Regions from separate parts of the Streptomyces canus genome, predicted to be linked through region 1. Evidence: riboswitches for the same ligand, from Rfam matches in the RefSeq annotation. Region 1 holds a riboswitch; each other region holds the start of a gene.
The links. Region 1 has a riboswitch for cyclic di-AMP ahead of OG841_RS19665 (transglycosylase SLT domain-containing protein). Riboswitches for the same ligand answer to the same signal wherever they lie in the genome.
Positions count from the first base shown of each region.

Region 1 (7,505 bases):
TCAACACGGCCTACACCACCTTCCAGGACGCGTTCGGCAAGGCCACCAAGGCGAAGAAGGAGTCCCAGTTCGACTCCGCCCTCGCCACCGTGCAGTCGAAGACCTTCGGCGACATGAAGAAGCAGGGCTTCGAGGTGACCGAGGCATGACCAGCGCTCCGCTCCAGGGCTCCGACCTCATCGAGGTCGGGCCCTTGGCGGACGGCACCGGCACCGCCCAGTCCGTCCGCCCCAGCCGCCCCCGCCCCCGCCGCCGTGGCCGCAGCGCACCGTACTGGTTCCTGGTGCCCACCCTGACCCTCTTCGCCGCCTTCACCGTGGTGCCCATCGGGTACGCGATCTGGCTGAGCCTGCACAAGGTCCAGGTCAAGGGCATCGGCCTCGGCAAGGGTGCCCGCGCACAGGTCTGGAACGGCATCGGCAACTACACCGACGTCCTCAAGGACTCCGAGTTCGGCCACAGCGTCCTGCGCGCCTTCGGCTACGGCCTCATCGTCATCCCGACCATGCTGGGGCTCGCGCTGCTGTTCGCGCTGATGCTGGACACACCCAAGGCGCGCAGCGCGCCCTTCGCCCGTTTGATGATCTTCCTGCCGTACGCGGTGCCGGGCATCATCGCCGCCCTCATGTGGGGCTTCCTGTACCTGCCGGACGTCAGCCCCTTCTCCTACCTGCTGGACAAGTTCGGCCTTCCGCAGCCCGACCTGTTCGACGGCGGCAACCTCTATCTCTCCTTCGCGAACATCGCGGTCTGGGGCGGCACCGGCTTCAACATGATCGTCATCTACACCGCACTCAGGGCCATCCCGCCGGAGATCTACGAGGCGGCCAGGATCGACGGCGCGACCGACCTGGGCATCGCCCTGAAGATCAAGATCCCGATCGTGATGCCCTCCCTGGTGCTCACCTTCTTCTTCTCGGTGATCGCCACCCTCCAGGTCTTCACCGAGCCGATGGCCCTCAAGCCGCTCACCAACGGCCTGCCCAGCTCGTGGAGCCCCCTGATGGCCATCTACGACAAGGCCTTCCTCCAGTCCGACATCTACGGCGCCTCCGCCACCGCGGTCGTCCTGGCCCTGGCCACGTTCGTCCTCTCCTTCACCCTGCTGCGCATCTCCGACCGCTACACCCGGGAGGACCGGGCATGACCCCCCTCACCCTCACCGCCGACACCACCGGCAGGGCCGCCACAGCACGGCGCACCGCCTGGGTGCCCACGATCGTCCTGATCCTCGGCGCCCTGTACTGCCTGATCCCCATCGCCTGGGTGGTCATCGCGGCGACCAAGGACCGGTCGGAGCTCTTCTCCACCTTCACCTTCGCCCCCGGCAGCGGCTTCCTCCAGAACCTGAGCGACCTGACGGACTACCGCGACGGCATCTTCTGGAGGTGGATGGCCAACTCGGCCTTCTACGCCGGTTTCGGCGCCCTGCTCTCGGCCGCGGTCTCCGCCGCCGGCGGCTACGCGCTCGGCCGGTTCGCCTTCCGGGGCCGTGAGGCCATCTTCAAGATGATCCTGGCCGGCGTCCTGGTGCCGTCCGTCGTGCTGGCCGTACCGCAGTACCTGCTGCTGTCGAAGCTGGGCATGGCCGACTCGTACTGGTCGATGCTGCTGCCGTCGATCCTCTCGCCGTACGGCGTCTACCTGGTCCGCATCTACGCGGCCGCCTCGGTGCCCGCCGAGCTGATGGAGGCGGCCCGCATGGACGGCGCGAGCGAGTGGAGGATCTTCTCGAGGATCGCCGTACCGATGATGATGCCGGGCCTGATCACGGTGTTCCTCTTTCAGTTCGTCGGCATCTGGAACAACTTCCTGCTGCCCTACGTGATGCTCGCCGACGACGAGAAGTTCCCGATCACCCTCGGCCTCTACACGCTGCTCGCACAGGGCGCCTCGCAGCCGGCCCTCTACACCCTGGTCATCACCGGCTGTCTGCTCGCGATCCTCCCGCTGATCGGGCTCTTCCTGGTGATCCAGCGGTTCTGGTCCCTGGACCTGCTCAGCGGCTCGGTCAAGGCCTGAGGCCCCCGACCCACTTTCACGAACGAGGAACATGACCACCAGCGCGAACGGACGCCGAAGGCCCCCGACCATCCACGACGTGGCCCGGGAGGCGGGCGTCTCGCGGGGCACCGTCTCCCGCTTCCTGAACGGCGGCCACTACGTCTCGCCCGCCGCCCGGCGGGCCGTGGAGGCCGCCATCAGGAAGACCGGTTACGTGGTCAACCGGCATGCGCGCAGCCTCAGTACCGGCCGGTCGGACTCGGTGGCGTTCCTGCTGACGGAACCCCAGGAGAAGTTCTTCGAGGACCCCAACTTCAACGTCCTGCTGCGGGGTTGCACCGAGCGGCTCGCCCAGCACGACATCCCGCTGCTGCTGATGCTGGCCGAGAGCGACGACGACCGGCGCCGGCTGACCCGGTACATCACTTCGGGTCACGTCGACGGCGTGCTGCTGCTCTCCAACCACAGCGGTGACCCGGTCGCCGCCGAACTCCACGACGCCGGGATCCCGTTGGTGGTGTGCGGCAAGCCGATAGGGCTCGGTTCCAAGGTGAGCTACGTGGCGGCCGCCGACCGCGAGGGCGCGCAGGAGATGGTCCGCCATCTGCTCACGGGGGGCCGGCGCCGCGTCGGCATGGTCACCGGGCCGCTGGACATGCCGGGCGGCCCCGACCGGCTGGCCGGCTACCGGGACGTGCTCGCCGAGGCGGGCCTGCCCTACGACCCGGCGCTCGTGGTCGAGGGCGACTTCCGGCGCAGCGGCGGCGAACGGGCGGCCCGCCGCCTGCTGGCACAGGCCCCCGACATGGACGCCGTCTTCGTCGCCTCCGACCTCATGGCCCTGGGTGTCGTCAACGTCCTTCAGCAGGCAGGGCGTTCGGTCCCGGGTGACATCACCGTCGGCGGCTTCGACGACTCACCCGCGGCCACCGCCATCGATCCCGCCCTCACCACCATGCGCCAGCCCTTCGACCGCATCAGCGCCGAGATGGTCCGCATGCTCCTCGCCCAGATCGCCGGCGAGGACACGGCCGGGGTGATCCTCCCGACGGAACTGGTGCTCCGGGACTCGGCGTAGCGCTCCGCCGAGGCGCGGTGCGATGACGGGCCCGCACGACGCAGGCGGGCGCACGGCAACGCATGGTGACGCGGCGCACGGAGGCCTGGCCGTTCCGCACCGCCCCCCGGCCGGCCGCCGCGTCAACAGGGCGGAGCCGCACGGGACATGCCCCGACCGGCCGTGCCCGGTCTCCTGGCGCATGCCGGTGGGGCCGTCCCGTGCCGCCGTACCGCCGGAACCGGAACTGCGGTCAACGGATGTGAAAGCAGCAGCCGTCCGGTTCGCGTCGAGTCGCAGGGGCCAACCATCCGTATTCTCTGATCATGGCCGCCTCCCCCGCATATGCACTGATCGCCACCGACCTGGACGGCACGCTGCTCCGCGCCGACGACACCCTCTCCGACCGGTCGTTGGCCGCCCTCGCGCGGGTGGCCGCGGGTGGGGCCCGGCATCTCGTCGTGACGGGACGGCCGGCGCCCAGAGTGCGGCCGCTCCTCGACGTCCTGGGCAGCACGGGGCTCGCGGTGTGCGGGCAGGGCGCGCAGGTGTATGACGCCGGCGCGGACCGTCTGCTGTGGTCGGTGACCCTGGACCGGGAACTGGCCGAGACCGCGCTGGAGAAGATCGAGGCCGAGGTCGGCCAGGTGTACGCGGCCGTCGACCAGGACGGTGTCGACGGGCTCACCCTCATCGAGCCGGGCTATCTGATGCCCCATCCGACCCTGCCGGCCGTGCGGGTCGGCCGGCGCGACGACCTGTGGTGCGAGCCGATCAGCAAGGTGCTGCTGCGCCATCCCTACCTGTCCGACGACGAGTTGGCGGTCACGGCACGTTCGGTGGTGGGCTCACTGGCCACGGTCACCATGTCGGGGCCCGGGACCGTCGAACTCCAGCCATGCGGCATCACCAAGGCGACGGGCCTCGCGCTGGCCGCCGAACACCTGGGCCTGGGGCCCGGGATGACGATCGCCTTCGGGGACATGCCCAACGACATTCCCATGTTCGACTGGGCGGCCCACGGCGTCGCGATGGCCAACGCCCACCCCGAACTCAGGGCCGTGGCCGACGAGGTGACCCTGTCGAACGAGGACGACGGCATCGCCGTCGTCCTCGAAAGACTGTTTCCCGAGGCCTAGTAGGCGCCCCAGACATTGTCGATGGACCCGTACCGCTGGGCCGCGTAGTTGCAGGCCGCGGTGATGTTCGCGACCGGGTCGTACGGGTCCCACGACGTGTTGGCCACGTGGTAGGCGTTGAAGGTCGGGTCGATCACCTGGAGCAGGCCCTTGGAGGGGGTACCGGCGGCCGCGTTGGAGTCCCAGTTGTTGATGGCCCAGGGGTTGCCGGAGGACTCACGGATGACGTTGCGGTAGATGCCGTCGTAGGAGCCGGGAATCCCGTGCTCCGCCATGACGGCGAGGGAGGCGCGGATCCAGCCGTCCAGGGTGTCGGGGTAGCCGAGCGTGGCCGCGGTCTGCACGGTCGGGGTGGCCGCGGACGCGCTGGTCGCGCCGATGAGGGGGAGCGCGAGTACGGCGGCTCCGGTGCCGACGACGGCGAGCTTGCGGACGAGACGGCTGGTACGGGTGCGTCGGTGCTGAGCGGCAGCAGACATGGCGAAGTTCCTCTCCGGCGCCTGCGAGGTGAGCTGTCGGGTTCGGGCTGGAGTTGCCCGGCCACGCCTACGAAAGGCATGACTTCACCCCGAGCCGTACCGGTATGTCCGAAGACGCCCGGTCCGGCGGCTTACCTGGGTCCCCCGCTCCTGCCCTGGTTTCTCGGTGGGTGTACGGGCGGTGGCAGGATTCGGCGTCCGCCCGACAGGCCGGGAACGTATGCGAGAGCACATGTCCGGAACAAGTGGCGAATTCACATGCGATGCCTATTGACCTTGGTAGGAGGCATTTGGGGCACTTGATCCTTTGCGGTCGCCAAGCCTCAACTGGGGTGTCGGCAAAGGCGGATCGGCAGATTCCGGATCGGCGCCCGTTCCCCTGTCCGCGTGGGCCAAGTCACAGCGGAGCGCAAGAGGGGTAAAACGGTCAAGAGTGCTCAACTCGTGGTCAACCGGCCGTCCGTGGGATCCGCTTCTCCCACGTCCGGTGGAAGACCACCTCACCGCCGTCGGTGCAGACGACCTCGTTCGAGGCGTGGAAGTCCGTCCCGTCGCAGGTGATCTCCGAGCGGGTCCGGACGGTCGCCTCCCAGGCGAGCTCCGGGCGGTGCAGCCGGATCGACCAGTCCGAGCGGGTGCGGGCGGACAGCGGGTCGTTCTCGTCGATCGTGTACGTCTCCAGCGCGTCCTCGGTGAACTCCAGGCCGTCGGGGTACACGCGCGTGCCGCCGTACCGCGGGTCGACCTCAAGACGCCACTCACCCTTGGCCACGTCACGGACGACCAGGCGCTCGGGGCGCGGCTCGTCGAAGGTCGCGGGGTGGCTCACGCCGAGCGGCTCGGACTGCTCCGGCTCCTCGAACGCGATGTCCGAGGAGGCTTCACGCGCGCGTACCGGCAGCTCGAGGAAGCTCCCCGCCGGCTCCAGCGTGAATCCCGCCTGCGACCCGGGCTGCGGCCAGATCCACGGCCAGTACGCCGAGGAAACGGCGAGCCTGATGCGGTGGCCGGGCGGGAAGGCGTGCCCGATGCCGTTCAGTTCGAAGCTCACCTCCTGCGTCGCGCCCGGCTCCCAGGGCACCGCCCGGTCCCGCCCATGGCGTGCCGAGAGGTTCAGCACGCCCCGCGTGACCAGGGTCGACGACCCGTCCGCGGCGACGTCGCACAGTCGCGCGACGACCTGTCCGCGCGACACCTCCGAGGTCACCCTGAGCCGCACCCGCGGCCGCCCGAGCACCCACGTCTCCTCACCCACCGCGAACTCGAAGCAGGCCGAACGCGCGTCCTCCTCCCGCTGGTCCGGCGGCAGATCGGCGTCGTTCCCGAACGGGAAGAAACGGCCGGCGTCCACACCCGTGTGCTGCGGGGAGCGGACCAGGACGGCAGGGCCCTGGAGGCCGTACGACACCGTCGTCACGTTCGGGGAAGGCCACGTCGGCTCGCCGACCCAGCGCCCGGGCAGGGTGTCGTAGACCGTGGCCGGGGGGTGGGAGTCGCTCACGTAGGCCCTCAGGAGCGGTTCCCGCATGATGCCGGTGTCGACGCCCTTCAGGTGCTGGTCCCACCAGCGCAGGGTCTCCTGGAGGAAGCCGATCGCCGGGCCGGGCGGCAGGCCGCGGTCCGGGTACTGGTGGGACCACGGACCGATGAGCCCCCGCACGCGCTCGGCGGGCAGGTGCTCGACGAGTCTGAGGACCGTGTCGCGGTACGGGTCGTGCCAGCCGCCCACCGCGAGGACGGCCGCGTCGATCGCGCCGTAGTCCTCGCAGACGCTGCCGTGGCGCCAGTAGGCGTCGCGCGTCTGGTGGTCGAGCCAGGTGTGGAGGAACGGGTCGACCTGTTCGAGCCGCCCCAGCCACATGTCCCGCCATCCGTCGCCGACATGGAGCGGATCCGGCGGCCGGGAGACGAAGGCGAGCATCGTCGCCGCCCAGGCGTGCATGTCCACCGCGAGGACGGAACCACCCATGTAGTGCACGTCGTTGTCATAGCGGTCGTCGGTGGAGCAGACCGTGACGACCGCCTTGAGCGGCTCGGGTGCGAGGGCCGCGATCTGGAGGGAGTTGAAGCCGCCCCAGGAGATGCCGAACATGCCGACCCTGCCGTCGCACCAGGGCTGCGCGGCCAGCCAGTTGACGACCTCGACGCCGTCGGCGAGCTCGGTCGCGGAGTACTCGTCACCCGGCACGCCCTCGCTGTTGCCGTGCCCGCGCACGTCGACGCGCACGGAGGCGTAGCCGTGGCCCGCGTACCAGGGGTGGCGCTGCCAGTCGCGGGGAGCGGTCCAGTCGGTGAGGCGATAGGGCAGGTATTCGAGGATCGCGGGTACCGGTTCGGGGGTGAGGGGTCGCCACACGCGTGCGTACAGGAGCGTCCCGTCCGGCAGCGGGATACGGACGTCGTCGTGGGTCGTCTCGTAGGGGAAGGACGTACGGATGTGCATCGGTGGGGTCCCGTCGGTTTCAGTGCACCGGGTGCATGGTGCGGCGCAGCCAGGGTGCGGCGGCCATCACCGCGAGGCCCGCGGCCACCGCGATCGCGCCGTTGACGCCGAAGTAGGCCGGGTGCGAGACGTCGTCGTAGAGCTTCACCGTCTGGGCCTGGATGCCGTTCGCCAGGGCGAGCGACAGGAACCACAGGGACATGGTCTGGCCGGCGAAGGCCACCGGGGCGAGCTTGGTGGTGGCCGACATCCCGGAGGTCTCCAGGAGGATGTCGCCGAGGCCCAGCAGGAAGTAGGACCCGACGATCCACCAGGCGGACATCAGGTAGTCGTCGCTGCCGTTTCCGCTGGTCGGCACCACCATCAGCAGGAACGACAGGCCG
Region 1 covers NZ_CP107989.1:4,367,456-4,374,960, reverse strand. Annotated here, with positions in the region: gene OG841_RS19690 (ABC transporter substrate-binding protein) at 1-149, shown strand, start outside; gene OG841_RS19685 (carbohydrate ABC transporter permease) at 146-1,147, shown strand; gene OG841_RS19680 (carbohydrate ABC transporter permease) at 1,144-2,022, shown strand; gene OG841_RS19675 (LacI family DNA-binding transcriptional regulator) at 2,054-3,082, shown strand; gene OG841_RS19670 (HAD family hydrolase) at 3,388-4,200, shown strand; gene OG841_RS19665 (transglycosylase SLT domain-containing protein) at 4,197-4,679, opposite strand; cyclic di-AMP (ydaO/yuaA leader) riboswitch at 4,683-4,858, opposite strand; gene OG841_RS19660 (CocE/NonD family hydrolase) at 5,128-7,122, opposite strand; gene OG841_RS19655 (peptide MFS transporter) at 7,142-7,505, opposite strand, start outside.

Region 2 (7,505 bases), 1.6 Mb from region 1:
CGTGCACAGGACCCGGCTGCCCAGCGGGGTGGAGGCCTGGCTGGTCACCCGGTACGCCGATGCCAAGCAGGCCCTCGCCGACCAGCGGCTCAGCAAGAACCCGGCGCACCACGACGAGCCCGCGCACGCCAGGGGCAAGACGGGTATCCCGGGGGAGCGCAAGGCGGAGCTGATGACGCATCTGCTGAACATCGACCCGCCGGACCACACCAGGCTCCGACGGCTCGTCAGCAAGGCGTTCACACCCCGGAGGGTCGCCGAATTCACGCCGCGGGTGCAGGAGTTGACCGACCGCCTCATCGACGGGTTCGCGACCACCGGCACCGCCGACCTCATCCACGACTTCGCCTTCCCGCTCCCCATCTACGCGATCTGCGACCTGCTCGGCGTCCCCCGCGAGGACCAGGACGACTTCCGGGACTGGGCGGGCATGATGATCCGTCACGGAGGGGGGCCGCGCGGCGGGGTCGCGCGGTCCGTGAAGAAGATGCGCGGCTATCTCGCCGAGCTCATCCACCGGAAGCGGGAAGCGCTGCCCGACGAGCCGGCCCCGGGCGAGGACCTCATCTCCGGACTGATCCGCGCCTCCGACCACGGCGAGCACCTCACCGAGAACGAGGCCGCGGCGATGGCGTTCATCCTCTTGTTCGCCGGCTTCGAGACCACCGTCAATCTCATCGGGAACGGCGTGTACGCCCTCCTCACCCACCCCGAGCAGCGGAACCGGCTGCAGCAGTCCCTGGTCGCCGGGGAAAGAGGCCTCCTGGAGACCGGTGTGGAGGAGCTCCTGCGATACGACGGCCCGGTCGAGCTGGCCACCTGGCGGTTCGCCACCGAGCCCCTGAGGATCGGCGGTCAGGACATCGCGGCCGGTGACCCGGTGCTCGTCGTGCTCGCGGCGGCGGACCGGGATCCCGAGCGGTTCGCCGACCCCGATGTGCTCGATCTGTCCCGCCGTGACAATCAGCACCTCGGTTACGGCCACGGCATCCACTACTGCCTCGGTGCCCCGCTCGCCCGTCTGGAGGGGCAGACCGCGCTCGCCACCCTCCTCACCCGTCTCCCGGACCTGCAACTCGCGGTGGATTCAGCCGATTTGCGCTGGCGTGGGGGACTCATCATGCGTGGACTGCGCACTTTGCCCGTGGAGTTCACGCCCGTCCGGTAATCGACCGAGGGGTCCGGCCTATCCCCGCACGGGGCCTCGTAAACATGACGTGCCCTCAAGTCTGTGATCTTCACGTGATCTACGCGGCATTAACTTGTGACAAGTGATCGAATCCCTATACGTTCACGGACCAGCGCGGTGCCCTGCACCACCCGCCGCGCAGGTCCCTGCTCTCTCGGGAAAGGTCCCCCCATGCTCTCCGGGAACGGTCGTCACCGTCGCCCCCGTCAGGCTCCGGCTCTCCTCATTGCGGCCGGTGTGACGGGATCCGCCATCGCGATCCCACTGCTCGGGGCGACCGGAGCGAGCGCCGCCACCGGCACCACCTGGGACCGGGTCGCGGAATGCGAGAGCGGCGGCTCCTGGAGCGCGAACGACGGCAACGGCTACTACGGCGGCCTCCAGATGTCCCAGGAGAACTGGGAGAAGTACGGCGGCCTCGAATACGCCAAGACCGCGGATCTGGCCAGCCGCAACCAGCAGATAGCCGTGGCCGAGAAGCTTCTCGCGGACCAGGGCATCGCCGCGTGGCCGACCTGCGGTCTGCTCAACGGTCTCAGCAAGGACTCGAGCTCGGCCGATGTCGACACGGGTGTGGAGAGCGGGACGCCCTCGGCCTCCGCGTCCGGCTCGTCGGAATCATCCGGTTCGTCCGGTTCCTCCAACTCGTCGGGCTCCGGAGAGTCTTCCGGTCTGCTCGGCGCGCTGGACGGTTCGTCCACGACTCCCTCGCCGTCGGCCACCCCCTCCAGCGGTGACAAGGGTTCCGGCAAGTCGGACAAAAAGAACTCCTCGGGTTCCGAGGGTTCCGCCGCGGAAGGGGCGCAGTCTTCCGACAGCTCACCCGTGGTGAACCCAGAAGAGGACGAAGCGGACAAGTCGTGGCAGGAGGGCAGCTCTTCGGCCCTCGTGGACGTCGGCGCCCTCGGCTCCGGCAAGCACCGGGGTGGCAGCGCCGAGGAGAATGCGACGAAGAGCGCGGCCTCCTCCGCGGCCGGCCGCCACGCCGCCCGTACCTACACCGTCCAGGAGGGCGACTCCCTCGCCTCCATCGCCGACTCCCTTGGCCTCGACGGGGGATGGCGCGCCCTCTATGCCGAGAACAAGGACCGCATCGGGGCCGACCCGAGCAACATCGTCGCCGGTCAGACGCTCGACACAGGGGCTGAATAGGGCGGAAAAGCCCAGAAAAACAGCGGGAGTTCACGTCACACTTCGCACCGAATGTCCACTTTGGTGAAAGTGTGGGATGAGTCTCAGAAGCCCTGATCGTCTTTGAAATTCCGCCGAACGCGTGTCTACGGTCGTCACCGCTCGGCAACCCGAGCCCCGTCTGTCGCAACGCCGAATCCTGCCAGCGGCCGTACGGGAACAGTCGTCGCTTAACAGCGCCGTAGGCAGGAGCGGGGGACCCAAGGTAAGTGCCGGGCCCAGCAGTTGAGCTGGAACCGGCTTGGGGTTAAGCCGTGCACCGGGAGGTGCGCGGCCGGGCAACTCAACCGGCCCGAACCCGACAGCTCACCTCGTAGGCGTCGGTGAGGGGATCCACCATGCTGTTTTCCGGCAAGGGCAAGCACCGTCGTCCGTCCAAGGCCACTCGCGCCGCCGCGCTCGCCGGTGTCACCGGTGTCGCCATCGCCGCCCCGCTGATGGCGGCCGGCAACGCCTCCGCCGCCACCGCCTCCGAGTGGGACACCGTCGCCCAGTGCGAGTCCGGCGGCAACTGGTCCATCAACACCGGCAACGGCTACTACGGCGGTCTGCAGTTCTCGGCCTCCACCTGGGCCGCGTACGGCGGCACGCAGTACGCCGCGCAGGCCAACCAGGCCAGCAAGTCCCAGCAGATCGCCGTCGCCGAGAAGGTCCTCGCCTCGCAGGGCAAGGGTGCCTGGCCGGTCTGCGGCACCGGCCTGTCCAGCGCCACCTACAGCGGCGGCAGCAGCTCGTCCTCCTCCAACAGCTCCTCGAACACGAGCAGCCGTTCGACCGAGGAGCAGAGCGCCTCCCGTTCGACCGACCGTCCGGCGGCCAAGAAGACCGTCACCACCCCGACCGGCAAGAAGGTCAAGAAGGGCGACGGCGAGTACAAGGTCGTCAAGGGTGACACCCTCAGCTCGATCGCCGAGAAGCACAAGGTCAAGGGCGGCTGGCAGAAGCTGTTCAAGCTGAACAAGGACATCATCACCGACGCCGACTTCATCTACCCGGGCCAGCAGCTGCACCTCAAGTAAGGCCCAGCTGAACCACAGCGCCCTCACATCCGTGTCCTTCACGATGAAGGCCTCGTGAGGGTCCCCCCGTCCCCACGGGCTCCCCGCTCCGGTGCGTGTTCCCCCGTACGCACCGGGGCGGGGTTTTTTCATGCGCCGCCCCGGGCCGTCTTTGTTCAGTTCAGAAACAATTTACTTTCGGTTCTGTCCACGGGGCGGTCCACACGGTGGCCGATCCCCCGGAGCCGGTTAGGCTCGGTCTCGCAGAACCCACCGCGGTCCCGGCGGACCGTGTCAGACCCCAAGAAGGAGATGCTCGTGCCGTCCATCGACGTCGTCGTAGCCCGGGAAATCCTGGACTCCCGAGGCAACCCCACGGTCGAGGTCGAGGTCGGCCTCGACGACGGCAGCACGGGTCGTGCCGCCGTCCCGTCCGGCGCCTCCACGGGTGCCTTCGAGGCCATCGAGCTCCGCGACGGTGACCCCAACCGCTACCAGGGCAAGGGTGTCGAGAAGGCCGTCCTGGCCGTCATCGAGCAGATCGGCCCGGAGCTGGTCGGCTACGACGCCACCGAGCAGCGCCTGATCGACCAGGCGATGTTCGACCTGGACGCCACCGACAACAAGGGCTCGCTCGGCGCCAACGCCATCCTCGGCGTCTCCCTCGCCGTCGCCCACGCCGCCTCCGAGGCCAGCGACCTCCCGCTCTTCCGCTACCTGGGCGGCCCGAACGCGCACCTGCTGCCGGTGCCGATGATGAACATCCTGAACGGCGGCTCGCACGCCGACTCCAACGTGGACATCCAGGAGTTCATGATCGCCCCGATCGGCGCGGAGTCCTTCTCCGAGGCGCTGCGCTGGGGCACCGAGGTCTACCACACCCTCAAGAAGGTCCTGAAGAGCAAGGGTCTGTCCACCGGCCTCGGTGACGAGGGCGGCTTCGCGCCGAACCTGGAGTCCAACCGCGCCGCCCTGGACCTCATCCTCGAGGCCATCAAGGAAGCCGGTTACATCCCCGGCGAGCAGGTCGCCCTGGCGCTCGACGTCGCCGCCTCCGAGTTCTACAAGGACGGCAAGTACCAGTTCGAGGGCAAGGACCGCTCCGCCGCCGAGATGACGGAGTACTACGAGGAGCTCGTGGCGGCCTACCCGCTCGTCTCCATCGAGGACCCGCTGTTCGAGGACGACTGGGCCGGCTGGAAGGTCCTCACCGACAAGCTCGGTGACAAGGTCCAGATCGTCGGCGACGACCTGTTCGTCACCAACCCGGAGCGCCTGGCCCGCGGCATCGACGACGGCGCCGCCAACGCCCTGCTCGTCAAGGTGAACCAGATCGGCTCGCTCACCGAGACGCTGGACGCCGTCGAGCTCGCCCAGCGCAGCGGCTTCAAGTGCATGATGTCCCACCGCTCCGGCGAGACCGAGGACGTCACCATCGCCGACCTCGCCGTCGCCACCAACTGCGGCCAGATCAAGACCGGCGCCCCGGCCCGCTCCGAGCGCGTCGCCAAGTACAACCAGCTCCTGCGCATCGAGGAGATCCTCGACGACGCGGCCGTGTACGCGGGCCGCTCGGCCTTCCCGCGCTTCAAGGGCTGACCCCGGCAGGGCTAAGCCTTCGCCAGTCGTACGTACGTCCCCGTACCGGTCCCGTACCGTGTGCGGGGACGTACGCACGTAGAAGGGGAGGCGGAAAGCCGATGGCCGTGAAGGACCGGGACCGTTTCTCCACCGCGACCAGGATCAGACTGCTCGGCGAGCAGACCGCGGCCCGTGTCTACCGCTCCCAGACCAAGCGACAGGCCCGCCGCTCCCGGCTGACCGGCCGGGCCGCGCTGCTCGCGCTCGTGCTGTGCACGCTGGTGGTGGCGCTGGCGTACCCGATAAGGCAGTACGTCTCCCAGCGCGCCGAGATCGCCGATCTGCAGCGGGAGAAGGCGCGGGCCGCCGAGCGGGTGGAGAAGCTGCGCGACCTCAAGGCGCGCTGGCAGGACGACACGTACGCCGAGCAGCAGATCCGGCAGCGGCTGCACTATGTGATGCCCGGCGAGACGGGCTTCGTCGTGGTCGACCCGGACGCGGCCAAGCAGGCGCACACCGACCTCGGGGCCGCCGACCGCCCCTGGTACGCGAACGTCTGGGACGGGGTCGACAAGTCCGACGCCTCCGACCAGTGAACCGACCGATGGACCGATAGAAAGACAGGCATGGAAACGCCTCCGCCCTCCACTCCGCGAACCGAGCCGACCGACGCGGACGTCGAGGCCTTCAAGCAGCAGCTCGGGCGGCCGCCGCGCGGACTGCGGGCGATCGCGCACCGGTGTCCGTGCGGACAGCCGGACGTCGTGGAGACCGCGCCCCGGCTGCCCGACGGCACGCCCTTCCCGACGACGTACTACCTGACGTGCCCGCGCGCCGCCTCGGCGATCGGCACCCTCGAGGCGAACGGCGTCATGAAGGAGATGACGGAGCGGCTCCAGACCGACCCGGAGCTCGCGGCGGCGTACCGGGCCGCGCACGAGGACTACATCGCCCGCCGTGACGCCATCGAGGTGCTGGAGGGCTTCCCGAGCGCGGGCGGCATGCCGGACCGGGTGAAGTGCCTGCACGTCCTGGTGGGCCACTCGCTCGCCGCGGGCCCGGGCGTCAACCCGCTGGGCGACGAGGCGATCGCGATGCTGCCGGAGTGGTGGCGCAAGGGCGCCTGCGTCTCCCTCGCCGAGGAGGACGCCCAGTGACCCGCGTCGCCGCCGTCGACTGCGGTACGAACTCGATCCGGCTTCTCGTCGCCGACTGTGACCCCGCGACCGGCGAACTGGTCGACCTGGACCGTCGTATGACCATCGTGCGGCTCGGGCAGGGCGTCGACCGGACCGGGCGGCTCGCCCCCGAGGCGCTGGAGCGGACCTTCGCCGCGTGCCGGGAGTACGCGGCGGTCATCAAGGAGCACGGGGCCGAGCGGCTGCGGTTCGTCGCCACCTCCGCCTCACGGGACGCCGAGAACCGGGACGAGTTCGTGCGCGGGGTGCTCGACATCCTCGGGGTCGAGCCCGAGGTCATCTCCGGGGACCAGGAGGCGGAGTTCTCCTTCACCGGGGCGACCAGGGAACTCAAGGGCAGCGACCACCTGGCCAGGCCCTACCTCGTGGTGGACATCGGCGGTGGTTCGACGGAGTTCGTGGTGGGCGACGACCATGTGCGCGCCGCACGCTCCGTCGACGTGGGTTGTGTGCGGATGACCGAGCGGCACCTCGTGCGCGACGGGGTCGTCAGCGACCCGCCCACCGATGACCGGATCGCCGCCATGCGGGCCGACATCGAGGACGCTCTCGACCTGGCCGAGGAGACCGTCCCGCTACGCGAGGCGCGCACGCTGGTGGGGCTCGCCGGGTCCGTCACCACGGTGTCGGCGATCGCGCAGGAGCTGCCCGAGTACGACTCGCAGGCCATCCACCACTCCCGCGTCTCCCGCGACCGCGTCCGTGAGATCACCGACTGGCTGCTGCACTCCACCCACGCCGAGCGCGCGGCCGTGCCCTCCATGCACCCCGGGCGCGTGGACGTCATCGCCGCCGGGGCCCTCGTCCTCCTGTCGATCATGGAGCGGATCGGCGCCGAGGAGGTCGTCGTGAGCGAGCACGACATCCTCGACGGCATCGCGTGGTCGGTCGCGTAGGACCCTGCCGAGCACCTCTGCTGAGCAGGGAGAACAACGTATGAGCGCGTCCGGGGGGCCCTTCGGGGCCCCTCTTTGACGTGTCGCCGGGAAAGTTCGTGAAGTTCTTCACAAGGAATTCGGCCCTGTCGGACGACGAATCCGGTCCGGTTGGCCCTTCCGGGGTCCCGACACCCGTGTGAACACGTTCAAAACGGGGGGATGCGGACCTCGGGCGCGGGTCGTGCGAGGGGGTCGCGCGGGTCTCTCGCAGGAGGGCTTTCGGTGCAGAGAGGCAGCTCACGCGGCATTGACAACGGGTCGCCCTACACGGTGGTTCCCCTCTCGCGCCATGACGTGGATCACGCGAGTCGCGGAGGATAGCACACCCTCTGGGGAAGCTTGTGAAGGGGCGCACGAGCGACCCCCCTGGGGCGGGTGGATACTCGATGGCATGAGCACCACGGAGCGT
Region 2 covers NZ_CP107989.1:5,948,704-5,956,208, forward strand. Annotated here, with positions in the region: gene OG841_RS27265 (cytochrome P450 family protein) at 1-1,168, shown strand, start outside; gene OG841_RS27270 (transglycosylase family protein) at 1,361-2,341, shown strand; cyclic di-AMP (ydaO/yuaA leader) riboswitch at 2,548-2,715, shown strand; gene OG841_RS27275 (transglycosylase family protein) at 2,719-3,399, shown strand; gene eno (phosphopyruvate hydratase) at 3,691-4,977, shown strand; gene OG841_RS27285 (FtsB family cell division protein) at 5,079-5,555, shown strand; gene OG841_RS27290 (DUF501 domain-containing protein) at 5,586-6,116, shown strand; gene OG841_RS27295 (Ppx/GppA phosphatase family protein) at 6,113-7,054, shown strand; gene OG841_RS27300 (NAD(P)/FAD-dependent oxidoreductase) at 7,488-7,505, shown strand, end outside.
Region 2: linked by a shared signal. The riboswitch ahead of OG841_RS27275 (transglycosylase family protein) and the one ahead of OG841_RS19665 (transglycosylase SLT domain-containing protein) in region 1 are both predicted to bind cyclic di-AMP.

Region 3 (7,505 bases), 230 kb from region 1:
TCACATAGAGGGGATCTGCGAGCGCACGGGCAGCGAGCGGGTCGACATCGTCGGGCACAGCCTCGGCGGCCTGATCGCGCGGTACTACGTGCAGCGCCTCGGTGGCGACACCCGGGTCCGCACGCTGGTGACGCTCGGCACCCCGCACTCCGGCACCCGAGTGGTGCCGCTGGCGAACGCGCACCCGATCGTGCGCCAGATGCGCCCCGGCTCGGAGCTGCTCGAGGAGCTCACCCGTCCGGCCCCGGGCTGCCGTACGCACTTCGTCAGTTTCTGGAGCGACCTCGACCACGTGATGGACCCGCTGGAGACCGCCTGCATCGACCATGCGGACCTGATGGCGCAGAACGTCCGGGTGAGCGGGATCGGACATCTCGCCCTGCCCGTGCACCCGGCCGTCGCGACCGGCATACGGCAGGTGCTCGACACCGCGCGGGCCGGAGAGGAGACGGCCGGCCGGACCGGGGGACTGACCGTGGCGTAACGGTCGTATCGACCACCGGGCACAGACCGCCAACAGCTCCTCGACAGCCGTCGGACCGCGAACCGACATCGAACAACCTTCGAACACAAAGCCAAGGTCACGCCCGCAGTCCCCCGAATCACGGTCGAATGCCCGTTTCCTGCGCGCCCGAAACCAGTTGAAGATTGTCGCGCCCGCATACCGCCGGGTACAGTCGCCGCACTGCTCTGGCAGCCCCTGTTGTCGAGGCGAAAGAGAAGTTGGTGAACGACCGTCACCCGTCGGGGACCATGACCACCCCGACTCCGGCTTCCGACGCCGACTCGTCGCACTACGCGTCGTACGGAAACCAGGAAGCCCAGTACGGCGACTTCACCCCGTACGGCGGCTATGACGCCACTGGTTTCGACGCCGCGGGCACCCCTGGCACCGCCGACGCGCACGCCACCGGCACCTTTGAGGCCGACCCGCTCTTCGGCAACATGCCGGGCGACGGCACCGGTTCGTACGACGCCTCGACGTGGACCACGGGCGGTCATCAGACCCTGAACTACGACATGTACGCGGCCCAGCACCACGCCGCCTACGACACCGGCGCGTACGACGCCACGCAGTGGGGCGGCGCGGACCAGCAGCTGCTCTCCGTGATCCCTCCGCAGTCGGGCGGCACCGACCACAGCGGACAGTGGGACGCGAGCACCTGGAACCAGCAGGACCAGTCCGCGGGCCCGGCCGACCAGACCCAGCAATGGGAATGGGGCACGCAGGCCTTCGACACCGGGGCGTACGACGCCACGCAGTGGAACTCCGAGGGCACGACGGCCGACCCGCAGGCGACGGCCGCGTTCGAGCAGGTCGGGTACGGCGAGAACCACACCTACGACGAGACCCACGCGTACGGCGAGGCGAATCCCCACGGCGACGCCTACGCCGAACACGCCCCGCACGACGGCGAGTCGACGGCCACGGGTGAGATGCCCGCCGTCCACGACGCCGACGCCCCGCTCCTCGACGAGCAGGAAGAGGCCGGTCCGGCGCCGATCCCCGCCCAGGGCTCCCGCGTGGCCGCGCGCACCGCCAACCGCTCCCGGCGCCGTATGCCCGCCAAGCGCTCCGCGCTGCTGACCATCGCCGTCCCCTCGGCGTGTGTCATGGGCGTCGCCGGAATCGCCGCCGCCTCGGTCGGCACGCTGACCAGCGACGGCCAGGAGACCTCGACGACCCTGGCGGACACGACCGGCGTCAAACCGGCCGTCGCGAACAACAAGCTGGACAGCCAGCTCGAGAGCCTCTCGGCCGGTGCCGACGACTTCGCCGACCGGGCCAGCCGCACGCAGGAACGCATCGACCTCAAGGCCCAGCAGGTCGCCGAGAAGAAGAAGGCGGCGGAGGAGGCGGCCCGCAAGGAGCGGCTGCGTCCGAAGTTCGCGCTTCCGGTCGCGCAGCGGGGTCTCAGCGCCTACTTCGGCCAGGCCGGCGTCAACTGGATGTCCGTCCACACCGGAATCGACTTCCCGGTGTCGTACGGCACGACGGTGATGGCCGCGACCGACGGCACCGTCCGGACGCAGTGGAACAGCGCGTACGGCAACATGATGGTCGTGACGGCGAAGGACGGCACCGAGACGTGGTACTGCCACCTCTCCAGCTACCGCGTCGCCTCCGGTACGACGGTCAAGGCCGGCGACCCGATCGCGTACTCCGGCAACTCCGGCAACTCGACCGGCCCCCACCTGCACTTCGAGGTGCACCCGGCGGGCGGTTCGGCCATAGACCCGCTGCCGTGGCTGCGCAGCCACGGGCTGGACCCGACGTAGAACCTCGGGCCCAGCCCCCCCCGCGGCTACAGCTTCTCGACCGGCGCGTACCGCAGCAGCAGTCGCTTCGGCTTCGCTTCCCCGAAGTCGATCGTCGCCTCGGCGTTCGCCCCCGTGCCCTTCACTCCGACCACTGTGCCGAGCCCGAACTGGTCGTGGGTGACTCGGTCACCGACGGCCAGCGCCACCACCGGCTTCTCGGAGGTCCTGCGCGTCGCGAAGCCGGACGCGCCCGACGCCGAGGAGCGGGAACGGGAGGACGACAGCGAGGCGGCCACCCCCGAGACCGGTCCCGCGGGAGCGGCGGTCGGACCGGTGCGCTTCCAGTCCACGTGCTGCGCCGGGATCTCCTCCAGGAAACGGGAGGGCGGGTTGTACGACGGCTGCCCCCACGCGCTGCGCAGGGCGGACCGGGTCAGATACAGCCGCTCACGCGCACGCGTGATGCCGACGTAGGCCAGCCGCCGCTCCTCCTCCAGCTCCTTGGTCTGGCCGAGAGCGCGCATGTGCGGGAAGACGCCGTCCTCCATGCCGGTGAGGAAGACGACCGGGAACTCCAGGCCCTTGGCGGTGTGCAGGGTCATCAGGGTGATGACCCCGGAGCCGTCCTCGTCCTCGTCGGGGATCTGGTCGGAGTCGGCGACCAGGGCGACCCGCTCCAGGAAGTCGGAGAGGGAGACGGAGGCCTCGCCCTCGCCGGACTCCTGCTCGAACTCCAGGGCCACGGCGGCCAGTTCCTGGAGGTTCTCGATGCGGGTCTCGTCCTGGGGGTCGGTGGAGGCCTGCAACTCGGCGAGATAGCCGGTGCGTTCGAGGACCGCCTCCAGGACGGTCGCCGGGCCCGCGCCGGACTCGACGACGGTACGGAGCTCCTCCATCAGCACGTTGAACCGCTTCACGGCGTTGGTGGAGCGCGCGGCCATGCCGTACGCCTCGTCGACGCGTTTGAGGGCCTGCGGGAAGCTGATCTTCTCGCGCTGGGAGAGGGCGTCGATCATCGCCTCGGCACGGTCGCCGATGCCGCGCTTGGGGACGTTGAGGATCCGGCGCAGCGGCACGGAGTCCTCCGGGTTGGCGAGGACGCGCAGGTAGGCCAGGACGTCCCGGACCTCCTTGCGCTCGTAGAAGCGGACGCCGCCGACGACCTTGTAGGGCAGGCCGACGCGGATGAAGACCTCTTCGAAGACACGGGACTGGGCGTTCGTACGGTAGAAGACGGCCACGTCGCCGGCCTTCGCGTCGCCCGCGTCGGTGAGACGGTCTATCTCGTCGGCGACGAACTGCGCCTCGTCGTGCTCGGTGTCGGCGACATAACCGGTGATGCGCGCGCCCGCGCCCGCGTTGGTCCACAGGTTCTTGGGGCGGCGGGACTCGTTGCGCTCGATGACGGCGTTGGCGGCGGTGAGGATCGTCTGGGTGGAGCGGTAGTTCTGCTCCAGGAGGATCGTCGTCGCGTCCGGGTAGTCCTCCTCGAACTGGAGGATGTTGCGGATGGTCGCGCCGCGGAAGGCGTAGATCGACTGGTCGGCGTCGCCCACGACGCAGAGCTCGGCGGGCGGCAGGTCGTCCTCACCCGGCGGTACGTCGACGGGGTGCTCGCCGGTACCGACCAGCTCGCGCACGAGCGCGTACTGCGCGTGGTTGGTGTCCTGGTACTCGTCGACCAGGACGTGCCGGAAGCGGCGGCGGTAGTGCTCGGCGACATCGGGGAACGCCCGGAGCAGGTTGACCGTGGTCATGATCAGGTCGTCGAAGTCGAGGGCGTTCGCCTCGCGCAGCCGCGACTGGTACATGGCGTAGGCCTGGGCGAGGGTCTTCTCGAAGCCGTCGGTGGCCTGGGCGGCGAAGTCCTCCTCGTCGATCAGCTCGTTCTTCAGGTTGCTGATCTTGGCGCTGAAGGACTTCGGCGGGAACCGCTTGGGATCGAGGTCCAGGTCGCGGCAGACCAGGGCCATGAGCCGCTTGGAGTCGGCGGCGTCGTAGATCGAGAAGGAGGAGGTGAACCCGAGCTTCTTCGACTCCCTCCGCAGGATCCGCACGCACGCGCTGTGGAAGGTCATCACCCACATCGCGTTCGCGCGCGGACCGACGAGCTGCTCGACGCGCTCCTTCATCTCGCCCGCGGCCTTGTTGGTGAAGGTGATCGCGAGGATCTGACCCGGGTGGACGTGGCGCTCGCCGAGGAGATGGGCGATGCGGTGGGTGAGCACCCGGGTCTTGCCGGAGCCGGCGCCGGCCACGATGAGCAGCGGGGTGCCGGAGTGCACCACGGCCGCGCGCTGGTTCTCGTTCAGCCCGTCCAGGAGCGCGGCCGGGTCCACCACCGGGCGGGGGGCACCGTCGCGGTAGTACGGGTCCCGGTCCGGGGGCACGTCGAACTTCCCACCGAACAGATCGTCCGGAACGGGTTCCGGTACGTGCTCGTCCTCGGGCGGCGGCGGTTCTTCCCCATGGGCCCTAGGGGCCTGGAGGTCCGCCAGGAAGCTGTCGTCAAAGAGGCTGCTCATCGCTCTCCGAGTCTAGGGTGCCCCACTGACACCCCGCCGCCGCCCCGAGAACATCCACTCGGATCAGAGCCCGATGATCTTCCAGACCTGGCCGCCAGGCGCCTGCCCGCCCTTGGTCGTGACGTCGGCGAGGAGCCCGCTGACGTGCATCTCGCCGGCGTCGGGCCGGTCCAGGGGCCGACGCGCAGCAGCCTGCCGACACCCCGCACCCCGGCCTCCGGCCTCCGGCAGGGCGTAGGTCTCGACACCCCAGGCCTCGCCGTACAGCGCCCGAGGGGAGCCCCTGCACCAACCGGCGGTGCTTCCACGCGCCCCGACCCGGTAGATCTTGGTGACGGCAGAGCGGAGTCCGACGCAGGTCCGGCTGGTCCGGCCCGCCTCGGCGACGCCGCGACACGGGTGGGCAATGCCACTCCGAAGAAAATACGCCCAAGCCATGGCAGATCACTCCGGATCGGCCACGCGGAGCGACGCATGAGGCCAAGGTCACGAAAATGTATCGGGCATATCGAACATCAACCTTCACAGGGGCCACACCCGTTGGCTACCGTTCGGGCAGGCCGTACGACCCCCACCGGCGAACGTCGCCGGGCCGCACGGCCTCCGCCGAGTCCGCAGCGCCGCCGCGCGCCCGGAGCCGGGGACCCACCGAACTTGGGGTGAATCGGCCGACTCCCGCTCAGGGAGCGCCGTAGGGCAAACCTTCCGAAGCATCTCGCCCGAACCCGACAGCTAACTCGGCAGGCGGAGCACGGAAGGAGTCGCCTCCCTTGGCGTCGCACCGCAAGTCGCGTCCCGTGGGTACGCGCGTAGCAGGCATACGGACCCCGGCCCTCGCGACGGCCGCCCTCACCTCCGTGGCCCTGCTGTCCCAGTCGGCGAACGCCGCGCCGGCCGATGACAAGCCGAGTCTCGAAGAGGTGGAGAAGAAGGTCGACGACCTCTACCGCCAGGCCGAGTCGGCGACCGACAACTACAACGCGGCCAAGGAGAAGACGGCCACGCAGCGCAAGCAGGTCGACACGCTGCTCGACGACGTCGCCCGGCGCACCGAGAAGCTCAACGAGGCGCGGGAGGAGCTCGGTTCCTTCGCCGCCGCCCAGTACCGCACCGGCGCCGCGGCCCCCGACACGGCCACCTTCCTGCTCGCCGACACCCCTCAGGACTACTTCGACCAGACGCAGTTGATGGGGCGTCTGACGAACCGCCAGAAGGGCGCGGTCGACGACTACGTCTCCGAGCAGTCCGCGACGATGAAGAAGCGTCAGGAGGCCTCCCAGAGCCTTCAGACGCTCACCGAGACGCAGAGCGACCTGAAGACGGCCAAGGCGACCGTCCAGAAGAAGCTCGCCGACGCTCGCGAGATGCTGTCGGAGCTGACGGCCCAGGAGAAGGCGCGGCTCGCGGCGCTCGAGAAGCAGAAGCAGGAGGCGGCGGCCCGCAAGGCCGCCGAGCTGGCGCGGCAGCAGGCGGCCGCGGAGAAGGCCGCGCAGGAGGCCACCGCCCCACAGGAGAGCACGTCGACGGCGACCGACTCCTCGTACGCCACCAAGGCCGCCAAGGCCCTCGCCTTCGTCCGCGCGCAGATCGGCAAGCCGTACGTCTGGGGTGCCACCGGGCCCGACTCCTACGACTGCTCAGGCCTCACCCAGGCCGCCTGGAAGGCCGCCGGAGTCGACCTCCCCCGCGTCACCTACGACCAGGTCAACGCCGGCACCACGGTCTCCCTCGCCGACGCCCAGCCCGGTGACCTGGTCTTCTTCTACGACGACATCAGCCACGTCGGCCTCTACATCGGCAACGGCATGATGATCCACGCCCCCAAGCCGGGCGCGTACGTCCGCGAGGAGTCGATCTACTACGACGGCGAGTCGGCGATCCACAGCGTGGTGCGCCCCGCCTAGGCACCGCCGGTCACCAGCGCGCGGGCGGGACTCCTTCGCCCGCGCGTATTTCCGCGATTTCCGCACGCGCGCGTGCGCGCCCCTCCGGATCGGCAGGCGGAGCTTCCTAGCATCGGCACATGTCCGGTACCTCCCCGCACTCTCCCCTGCGCGTCTGGTGGACGCGGCGCCCGCCCGCGGCCGGGGCCGCCGTGATGGCGACCGGCATCGTGTCGGTCGGGCTGCATCTGGCCGACCACGAGACGCTGTCCCGGGTCGCCCTGGTGATCGGTTGTGCGGCCTGGCTGGGGCTGGCCGCCGATGTCGCCGTACGCCTGCTGCGGGAGCGCGCGCGATGGTTCGCGGACGCCGGGACACCGGGCGCCCTGACGGCCGTGGCGGCGACCACCGTCCTCGGCACCCGCTTCTCCGAGCTCGGCCGTCACACCCTCGCCGAGGCGCTGCTGGCACTGTCCGCGCTGCTGTGGCCGGTACTGATCATGCTCGTCGTCAAGCACGGGAAGCGGCGGATGCCCGGCGGGGTGTTCCTCGGCTGTGTGGCCACCCAGGGCCTCGCGGTCCTCTGCGCCACGCTCGCCGCGGCCGAGTCGGCGGCATGGCTCGCGCACACGGCGCTCGTACTGTTCTGGCTCGGCCTGGTCCTCTACGGCCTCGCGCTCTTCCGCTTCGACCTGCGCCAGGTGCTGGAGGGACCGGGCGACCAGTGGATCGCGGGCGGCGCGCTCGCCATCTCGGCGCTCGCCGGCTCGCAGCTGATCGCCGCCGACAGCGCTCGCCTGTACCTGTGGAACGACGACGACCACGGCGTCCTGCG
Region 3 covers NZ_CP107989.1:4,137,288-4,144,792, forward strand. Annotated here, with positions in the region: gene OG841_RS18505 (lipase family alpha/beta hydrolase) at 1-484, shown strand, start outside; gene OG841_RS18510 (M23 family metallopeptidase) at 754-2,280, shown strand; gene pcrA (DNA helicase PcrA) at 2,307-4,787, opposite strand; gene OG841_RS18520 (hypothetical protein) at 4,851-5,225, opposite strand; cyclic di-AMP (ydaO/yuaA leader) riboswitch at 5,382-5,549, shown strand; gene OG841_RS18525 (C40 family peptidase) at 5,558-6,691, shown strand; gene OG841_RS18530 (tellurite resistance/C4-dicarboxylate transporter family protein) at 6,811-7,505, shown strand, end outside.
Region 3: linked by a shared signal. The riboswitch ahead of OG841_RS18525 (C40 family peptidase) and the one ahead of OG841_RS19665 (transglycosylase SLT domain-containing protein) in region 1 are both predicted to bind cyclic di-AMP.

Region 4 (7,505 bases), 2.8 Mb from region 1:
GTGGCCAACCGGTAGCGGCCCGTCCGGAGCTTTTTGCCTCTAAGGCAAGAAAATTGCCCTAGAGGCAATACTCCGGCTCAATGAAGGTATGAGCTCTTCGGAAGCCTTCACGGAGCTGCCCTCGGTGGCTCCTCAGCTTCGCGCCCTGCGCCGCCGCGCCTCCCTCACCCTGGAGGCCGCGGCCGGTGCCGCGGGGCTGTCACCCGCCCATCTCTCCCGGCTGGAGACCGGTCAGCGCCAGCCCTCGCTGCCGATGCTGCTCGCGCTGGCCCGTATCTACGGTACGACGGTCTCGGAACTGCTCGGCGAGACGGTCGCGGAGCGGGACTCCGTCGTGCGCGCGGCCGACATGGAGGCGACCGAGGCGGGCGGCTGGACGTACGTCCAGGCCGGCGCGCCCGGCCGTGGGATGCAGGCCCTGCGGGTGCGGGTGCCGCACGGTTCGCAGGGCGACATCGTGCGGGTGCATCCCGGCGAGGAATGGCTCTACGTCCTCAAGGGGCGGCTCAGGCTGCGCCTCGGTGACACCACGCATCGGCTCGGCCCGGGCGACAGCGCGCACTTCGACTCGCTGACCCCGCACCGCATCGCCGCCCAGGATCCCGACGGAGTCGAGCTCCTGTTCGTCCACACCCTGTTGCAGAGTCCCACGGCCACGCTGTGCCTGGGCCCCACCCCTGGAGAGACCCCATGAAAGACATGGAGGAGAAGTTCCCCCGCGCCCTGTGGGTGCGCCTGATCGTCTACATCGCCGTCGGCCACGTCTTCGCGGCCTTCATCTACTTCCTCTTCGAGGTGGGGGCCGGACAGTAGCGGCCGTACGGCTCTAGTCGAGCAGCCGGTCCCGCAGCCGCTCGCGGATCTCGGGAGTCAGGCCGAGGCCCTCCTCCAGATACACCTCGACGCTGCCCCATGTCTCCTCGATGGTCTCGAAGGCCGCCGACAGGTACTCGGCGCGCGCCTCGAACAGGGGACTGAGCAGCTCCATGACCTCGGGGGAGTAGGCGTCGGCGGAGGTGCTGGTGCGGCGCACCTTGTAGCGGCGGTGCTTGGCGTTCGACTCCAGGTAGTCGGCGACGATCGCCTCGCGCTCCACGCCCAGGGCGAGCAGGGTCACCGCGACGGACAGCCCCGCGCGGTCCTTGCCGGCCGCGCAGTGCATGAGGGCGGGCACGCTGTCCTCGGCGAGAGAGCGCAGCACCTGGGAGTGCTCGGCGGTGCGCTCCTTGATCATCGTGCGGTAGGAGTTGATCATCCGCTGCGCGGCCCTGCCGTCGCCGAGGAGTTCGCGCAGCTGCTCTATGTCCCCGTCGCGGACCATCTTCCAGAACCAGGTGCCCTCCGCCGGGTCGCTCAGCGGCAGGTTCACATTGGCGACGCCCGGCAGCTCGACGTCCGGGCCCTCCAGCTTCTGGTCCGCCGCGTTGCGGAAGTCGAAGATCGTGTGCAGACCCAGGGAGGCCAGGAAGGCCGCGTCGTCCTCCGTCGCGTGCGCCAGGTGACCGCTGCGGAACAGCACGCCGTACCGCACCCGCCGTCCGTCCGCCGTCCGCAGTCCGCCCACGTCACGGAAGTTGCGGACACCTGCCAGCTCCGGTTCGGTCGACGGGATCTGCTGCGTCACGGGGGCTCCTCCCAGCCGGGCACCGTCGGCGCTGCTCGTCGACGGGCACGCTCTCGACCATACGACATGGGTTCCTGGGGCAATGAGTTGTCCACAGGGCCGGCAATGACTTGTCCACAGCCGTTGCAGCCGGGGCGGGTGGCCATTGATGATGTTGGTGCCTGAGTGCACCTGTTGGCACCTGTTCGAATCTGTGAGGGAAGCACGATGCTGGAGATCGCCGAGAACGGCCGTACATGGATTCTGTCCGGGCCGACCAGCAGTTACGCCCTGCACCTCACCGCCGAGGACGAGCTGCTGCACCTGCACTGGGGCCCGCGGATCGCCCTCGCCGACGCCGAGGCCCTCGCGGTGAGCCCGCTGCCCGATTACCGGCCCTTCGAGGCCCCGCTCGACGGACGCGAGGAGTACCCCGTCGAGGGCGGCCCCCGCTTCACACGCCCGGCCCTGTCCGTGCGCACCGACGAGCGGCGCGGCACCGAGTGGAGCTTCGAGGCGTACGACACCGAGGGCGACGAACTGCGGCTGCGGTTCCGCGACGGCGGGCTGACCGTCACGCTGCACTACCGGATGCGCCACGACGTCCTGGAGCGCTGGGTGACCCTGGACAACCAGGACCCGGCACCCGTCGAGCTGCTGCGCGCCGACTCCGCCACCTGGACCCTGCCCGACCGCGAGGACGGCTGGCGGCTCTCCCAGCTGCACGGCCGCTGGGCCGCCGAGTCCCTGCTCACGCAGACCCCCCTCACCTACGGCGAGAAGGTCATCGGCAGCCGCCGCGGCCACACCGGGCACCAGCACCTGCCCTGGGTCGCCCTCGACACCGACGCCACCGAGGAGCGCGGCGAGGTCTACGGTGTCGCCCTCGGCTGGTCGGGGTCCTGGCGGATCGCCGTCGCGCAACTGCCCGACGCGCGCGTTCAGATCACCGGGGGCGCCGGATACGACGACTCGGGTCTGCTCCGGCTGGCGGCCGGGGAGTCGTTCACGACCCCTGTCTTCGCCGGTCTCTGGAGCGACAGCGGGTTCGGCGGGGCGAGCCGTGCCTGGCACGCCTACCAGCGGGCGTACGTCATCCCGGGCGCGGACGAGGACCGTCCCGTGCTGTTCAACTCCTGGGAGGCCACGAACTTCGACATCTCCGAGGAGCAGCAGGGCACCCTCGCCCGGCGGGCCGCGGAGATGGGCGTCGAGCTGTTCGTGGTCGACGACGGCTGGTTCGGTGCCCGCACCAGCGACCGGTCCGGGCTCGGCGACTGGGCGCCCAACCCCGACCGCTTCCCGAACGGACTCAAGCCGCTCGCTGAGCACGTGCACGGGCTCGGCATGCAGTTCGGCATCTGGGTCGAGCCGGAGATGATCAACCCGGACAGCGAGCTCTACCGTGCCCACCCGGACTGGGTGCAGTACCAAGCGGGACGAAAGCGGACGGAGTTCCGCAATCAGCTCGTGCTGAACCTCGCGCGCGAGGACGTCCAGGAGTACCTGTGGGGGCAGCTCGACACCCTGCTCTCCTCGGCCCCGATCGACTATGTGAAGTGGGACTTCAACCGCTGCTTCACGGACGCGGGCTGGCCCGGTGACCCCTATCCGCAGCGTCTGTGGGTCGACCATGTACACGGCTTCTATGCCCTTTTGGACCGCTTGCGGGAAGCTCACCCGGGCGTCGCCTTCGAGTCCTGCTCGGGTGGCGGCGGCCGGATCGACCTCGGGGTGCTCAGCCGCACCGACCAGGTGTGGACCTCGGACAACACCGACCCGCTCGACCGCCTGGCCATTCAGTACGGCTTCAGCCAGATCCACCCCGCGCGCGTGATGGCCGCCTGGGTCACCGACAGCCCCAACACCCAGCTCAACGACCGGGTGAGCTCGCTGCGGTTCCGGTTCGTGAGTGCGATGGCCGGGGTGCTCGGGGTCGGCGGGGACCTCGCGGAGTGGACCGAGGAGGAGCTCGCCGAGGCCGGACGGTGGGTGGCTCTCTACAAGGAGATCCGGCCCTTGGTGCAGCGCGGCGACCTCTACCGGCTGCGGCCTCCGCGGGGCGGGCTGAGCGCGGTGCAGTACGCCCTCGGAGACGAGACCGTCGTCCTCGCCTGGCTCCAGGCGCAGCAGTACGGCGAGCCCGTCCCGGCGCTGCGGCTGCGCGGACTCGACCCGACAGCGTCGTATGAATGCCCCGAAACGGGCGAAGTGCACCGAGGGGCCGTACTGCTGCATCACGGACTTCGTACCGGTTTGCGCGGTGACCTCGATGCGACGGTTATCCGACTGCGACGCATCTAGGGCTTCTGTCCGAATTAATAGCTTCCTTCCAATTCCTTCCGGAGTCAGGGTTCCTGTGAATTCGTGACGTGAGGAGCGTCATATCCGTGACGGTGTGTCGCCCGTCATGTTCACGTAATTCGCAGGTTTTTCCAAGGGATTCGGGCCGGGTAACGGGCGTCCGATTCACGCAGGGTGACCGGTAATTCTCTTAAGCGATCAACAGGAACGCATACGCAGGGAACCTCTCACTTGTCCCTTTGCGTCTTGTTCGCTTACGTTCGCCACCGATCCGGTCGGACGCCCAATCCTGCCGCCGAACGGATTCCGCTCACTCACTCACCCGTGCACGGCAGGAGCGGGGGACCCACAGGTAGTTCCGCCTGTTCCGGTCTCCGGAACGGCTTGGGGTTAAGTCGCGTCTCGACGCGGCCGGGCATCTCCAGCCCGCACCCGACAGCTCACCTCGCAGGCGCCGGAGAGGAATTCACCATGCCCGCGAAGGGTAAGCACCGCCGTCCGAAGTCCCAGCGCTTCGTCCGCTCGATAGCCGTCGCCGGAACCGGAGGCGCCGCTCTCGCCCTCCCGCTCATGGGGGCCACCGGCGCGCACGCCGCCACCTCTCAGTCCGTGTCGGAAAAGGCCGTTCAGTCGCTTCCTGTCACGCAGAAGTCCGCCGAAAAGACGGCCGCGAAGAAGAACGCCGCGAAGACCTCGACGGTGCGCACCTATTCGGTGCGCGTCGGCGACTATCTCTCGAAGATCGCCGATGAGCAGAACGTCAGCGGTGGCTGGAAGAAGCTGTACGCCGACAACCGTTCTGCCATCGGCGACGACCCGTCACTGATCCACCCCGGTCTGAAGCTCTCGATCGGCAAGAAGGCCAGGACGGGCACGACGAAGACCGAGTCCTCCGCTTCCTCGTCCTCCTCGAAGGCGAAGAAGACGGAGTCGAAGTCGTCCGCGAATTCGACGGCCGCCACCCAGAGCTCCGCCACCACCAGCTCCAGCGGTTACACCCTGCCGGTCACCGGTGCCACCATCGGCACCGGTTACCGCGTGGCGGGCAGCATGTGGTCCAGCGGCTACCACACCGGCGTCGACTTCGTCGTCCCGACCGGCACCTCGCTGAAGGCCGTGGCCGCGGGCACGGTCGTCTCCGCGGGCTGGGGCGGCGCCTACGGCAACCAGGTCGTCATCAAGCTCAACGACGGCTACTACGCGCAGTACGCCCACCTGTCCCAGCTCTCCGTCTCGGCCGGTCAGACCGTGACCGAGGGCCAGCAGATCGGCCTCTCCGGTGCGACCGGCAATGTCACCGGCCCGCACCTGCACTTCGAGATCCGCACCACGCCGGACTACGGCTCCGACGTGGACCCGGTCGCCTACCTCCGCTCGAAGGGCGTCGCCGTCGGCTGACAACGCCCCCCTGTGCCACCGAAGGCCGGACCCCGATCCCCGGGTCCGGCCTTCGGTGTTCCCGCTGAGCGGCTCTGCGCCTTCATGATCATTTCATTGCGTTCTTGTGGCAGACGTGCTCAGGGCGTCGACAGGCGGGGGAGGGTGGGGACAGAGTGAACTCCGTGGTGGTGCAAGCGCTTTCTGGGGCTTTCGGAGGTCGCTGTGTTGAGAGCTTCGGGCGGCGGAGGGCGATCCGGGCCGGCAACGGGCGGGCTCGACGCGGCGCCAGGAGACTTCAACGGCACCGTCCATCCGGGCGCCCAGGGCACCGCAAGGTGGCGGACCGGATCGTGGCCCTTCCCGGAGGCCGGCACTGATGCACGCCAGGGCCGCCCCGCTGAGCGGGTTCGTCTCCGCGCCCGCCGACCACATCACCGAGTCGCCCGGACCGTGCGCTGCTCGCCGCAATCCACGTACACCAGCTGCCGCCTGGGCGCACAGACTCTTCGTGTGCCCGGGCTCCCGGAAGGAGCCGTCTCCCATGACGACCACGCGTAGAGCCTTCGGATCCCTCGTCGCCGGTTCCGCCCTGGCCGCCCTCGCCCCCGCAGCCGGTGCGAGCGCGTCGCCCCACCACCGTCGCCTCATCGCCCACGACGACTTCCGCCACGGCCTCGGCCGCTGGGCCGTCGAACTGGAGCAGGGCGGCACGGTCACCGCGCAGCGCGGAGTGCTGGAGGTCGACGTGCCCGCCGGCGCGACGATCTGGTTCAGGCAGCCGCTCGAAGGACCGTACGTCCTGGAGTACACCGCCACGCCTGTCTCCGAGGGCGGAGCCAACGACCGGGTGTCCGACCTGAACAACTTCTGGAACGCGGTCGACGTCCGGTCTCCCGACGACCTCTTCGCCACCCGACGGGGCGGGGCGCTCGCGGAGTACGACTACCTGAAGACGTACTACTCGGGCTACGGCGCCAACTGCAACACCACGACACGGCTGCGCCGATACGTCGGGGAGTCCGGTGTGCGGCCGCTGATCTACGACTACACCGAGCCGCTGCTCGTCGCGAACGAGCCGAACCGGGTGCGGATCGTCTCCGACGGCTCCAAGGTGCAGTGGTGGGACAACGGGCGGCTCGTCTTCGACTACAGCGACCGGGAGCCTTACACGAAGGGGCACTTCGCGTTCCGCACCACCTGGAGCCACTTCCGGATCAGCGACTTCAGGGTGTGGCGGTCGCAGCGTCAACATTCCCGATGAGAGACCTATTCCTCGTTTGGCGAACACTTTAGGAGTGGCTTATCTCACCGCCCGTCAAGCCCTTCCTACGGTCGCGTAGGTCACATTCGAAGGTGAATCATGAACGGCTGTGGCAGACGATTCGAAGAATGACAGCAGTTCAGTGATCGGGTCGTACGTGGCGGTGGGGGACAGCTTCACCGAGGGCGTCGGCGACCCCGGCCCCGACGGGGCGTTCGTCGGCTGGGCCGACCGGTTCGCGGTACTTCTCGCGGACCGGCGGCCCGAGGGCGACTTCAGGTACAGCAATCTCGCCGTACGCGGGAAGCTGCTCGACCAGATCGTCGAGGATCAGCTTCCGCAGGCCGTCGAACTGGCACCGGACCTGGTGTCGTTCTGCGCCGGCGGCAACGACATCATCCGTCCCGGTACCGACCCCGACGAGGTCGCCGAGCGCTTCGAGCGGGCGATCTCCCGGCTCACCGAGGCGTGCGGCAGGGTCATGGTGACGACCGGCTTCGACACACGTGGCGTTCCCGTACTCAAGCATCTGCGCGGCAAGATCGCCACGTACAACGGACATGTGCGGGCCGTCGCCGACCGCTACGGATGTCCGGTGCTCGACCTGTGGTCCCTGAAGACCATTCAGGACCGGCGGGCCTGGGACGGCGACCGGCTGCACCTCTCCCCGGAGGGGCACACGCGTGTGGCGCTCCGCGCGGGCCAGGTCCTCGGCCTTGAGGTCCCGGCCGACCCGGACCAGCCGTGGCCGCCGCTTCCGCCGCGCGGTCCGCTGGACGTGCGACGGGACGACGTCCACTGGGCTCGGGAGTATCTGGTGCCGTGGATCGGGCGCCGGCTGCGGGGGGAGTCCTCCGGGGACCATGTGACGGCCAAGGGTGTGCTGTCGCCGGACGACATCAAGACGCGGATCGCTTCGGTGGCTTGAGCCGTGCGCGGTGCCCGGGCTGGTCGGTT
Region 4 covers NZ_CP107989.1:1,613,456-1,620,960, reverse strand. Annotated here, with positions in the region: gene OG841_RS07575 (aspartate aminotransferase family protein) at 1-15, shown strand, start outside; gene OG841_RS07570 (helix-turn-helix domain-containing protein) at 89-694, shown strand; gene OG841_RS07565 (DUF6126 family protein) at 691-813, shown strand; gene OG841_RS07560 (tyrosine-protein phosphatase) at 827-1,624, opposite strand; gene OG841_RS07555 (alpha-galactosidase) at 1,832-3,907, shown strand; cyclic di-AMP (ydaO/yuaA leader) riboswitch at 4,205-4,376, shown strand; gene OG841_RS07550 (M23 family metallopeptidase) at 4,379-5,305, shown strand; gene OG841_RS07545 (DUF6250 domain-containing protein) at 5,829-6,548, shown strand; gene OG841_RS07540 (SGNH/GDSL hydrolase family protein) at 6,691-7,476, shown strand.
Region 4: linked by a shared signal. The riboswitch ahead of OG841_RS07550 (M23 family metallopeptidase) and the one ahead of OG841_RS19665 (transglycosylase SLT domain-containing protein) in region 1 are both predicted to bind cyclic di-AMP.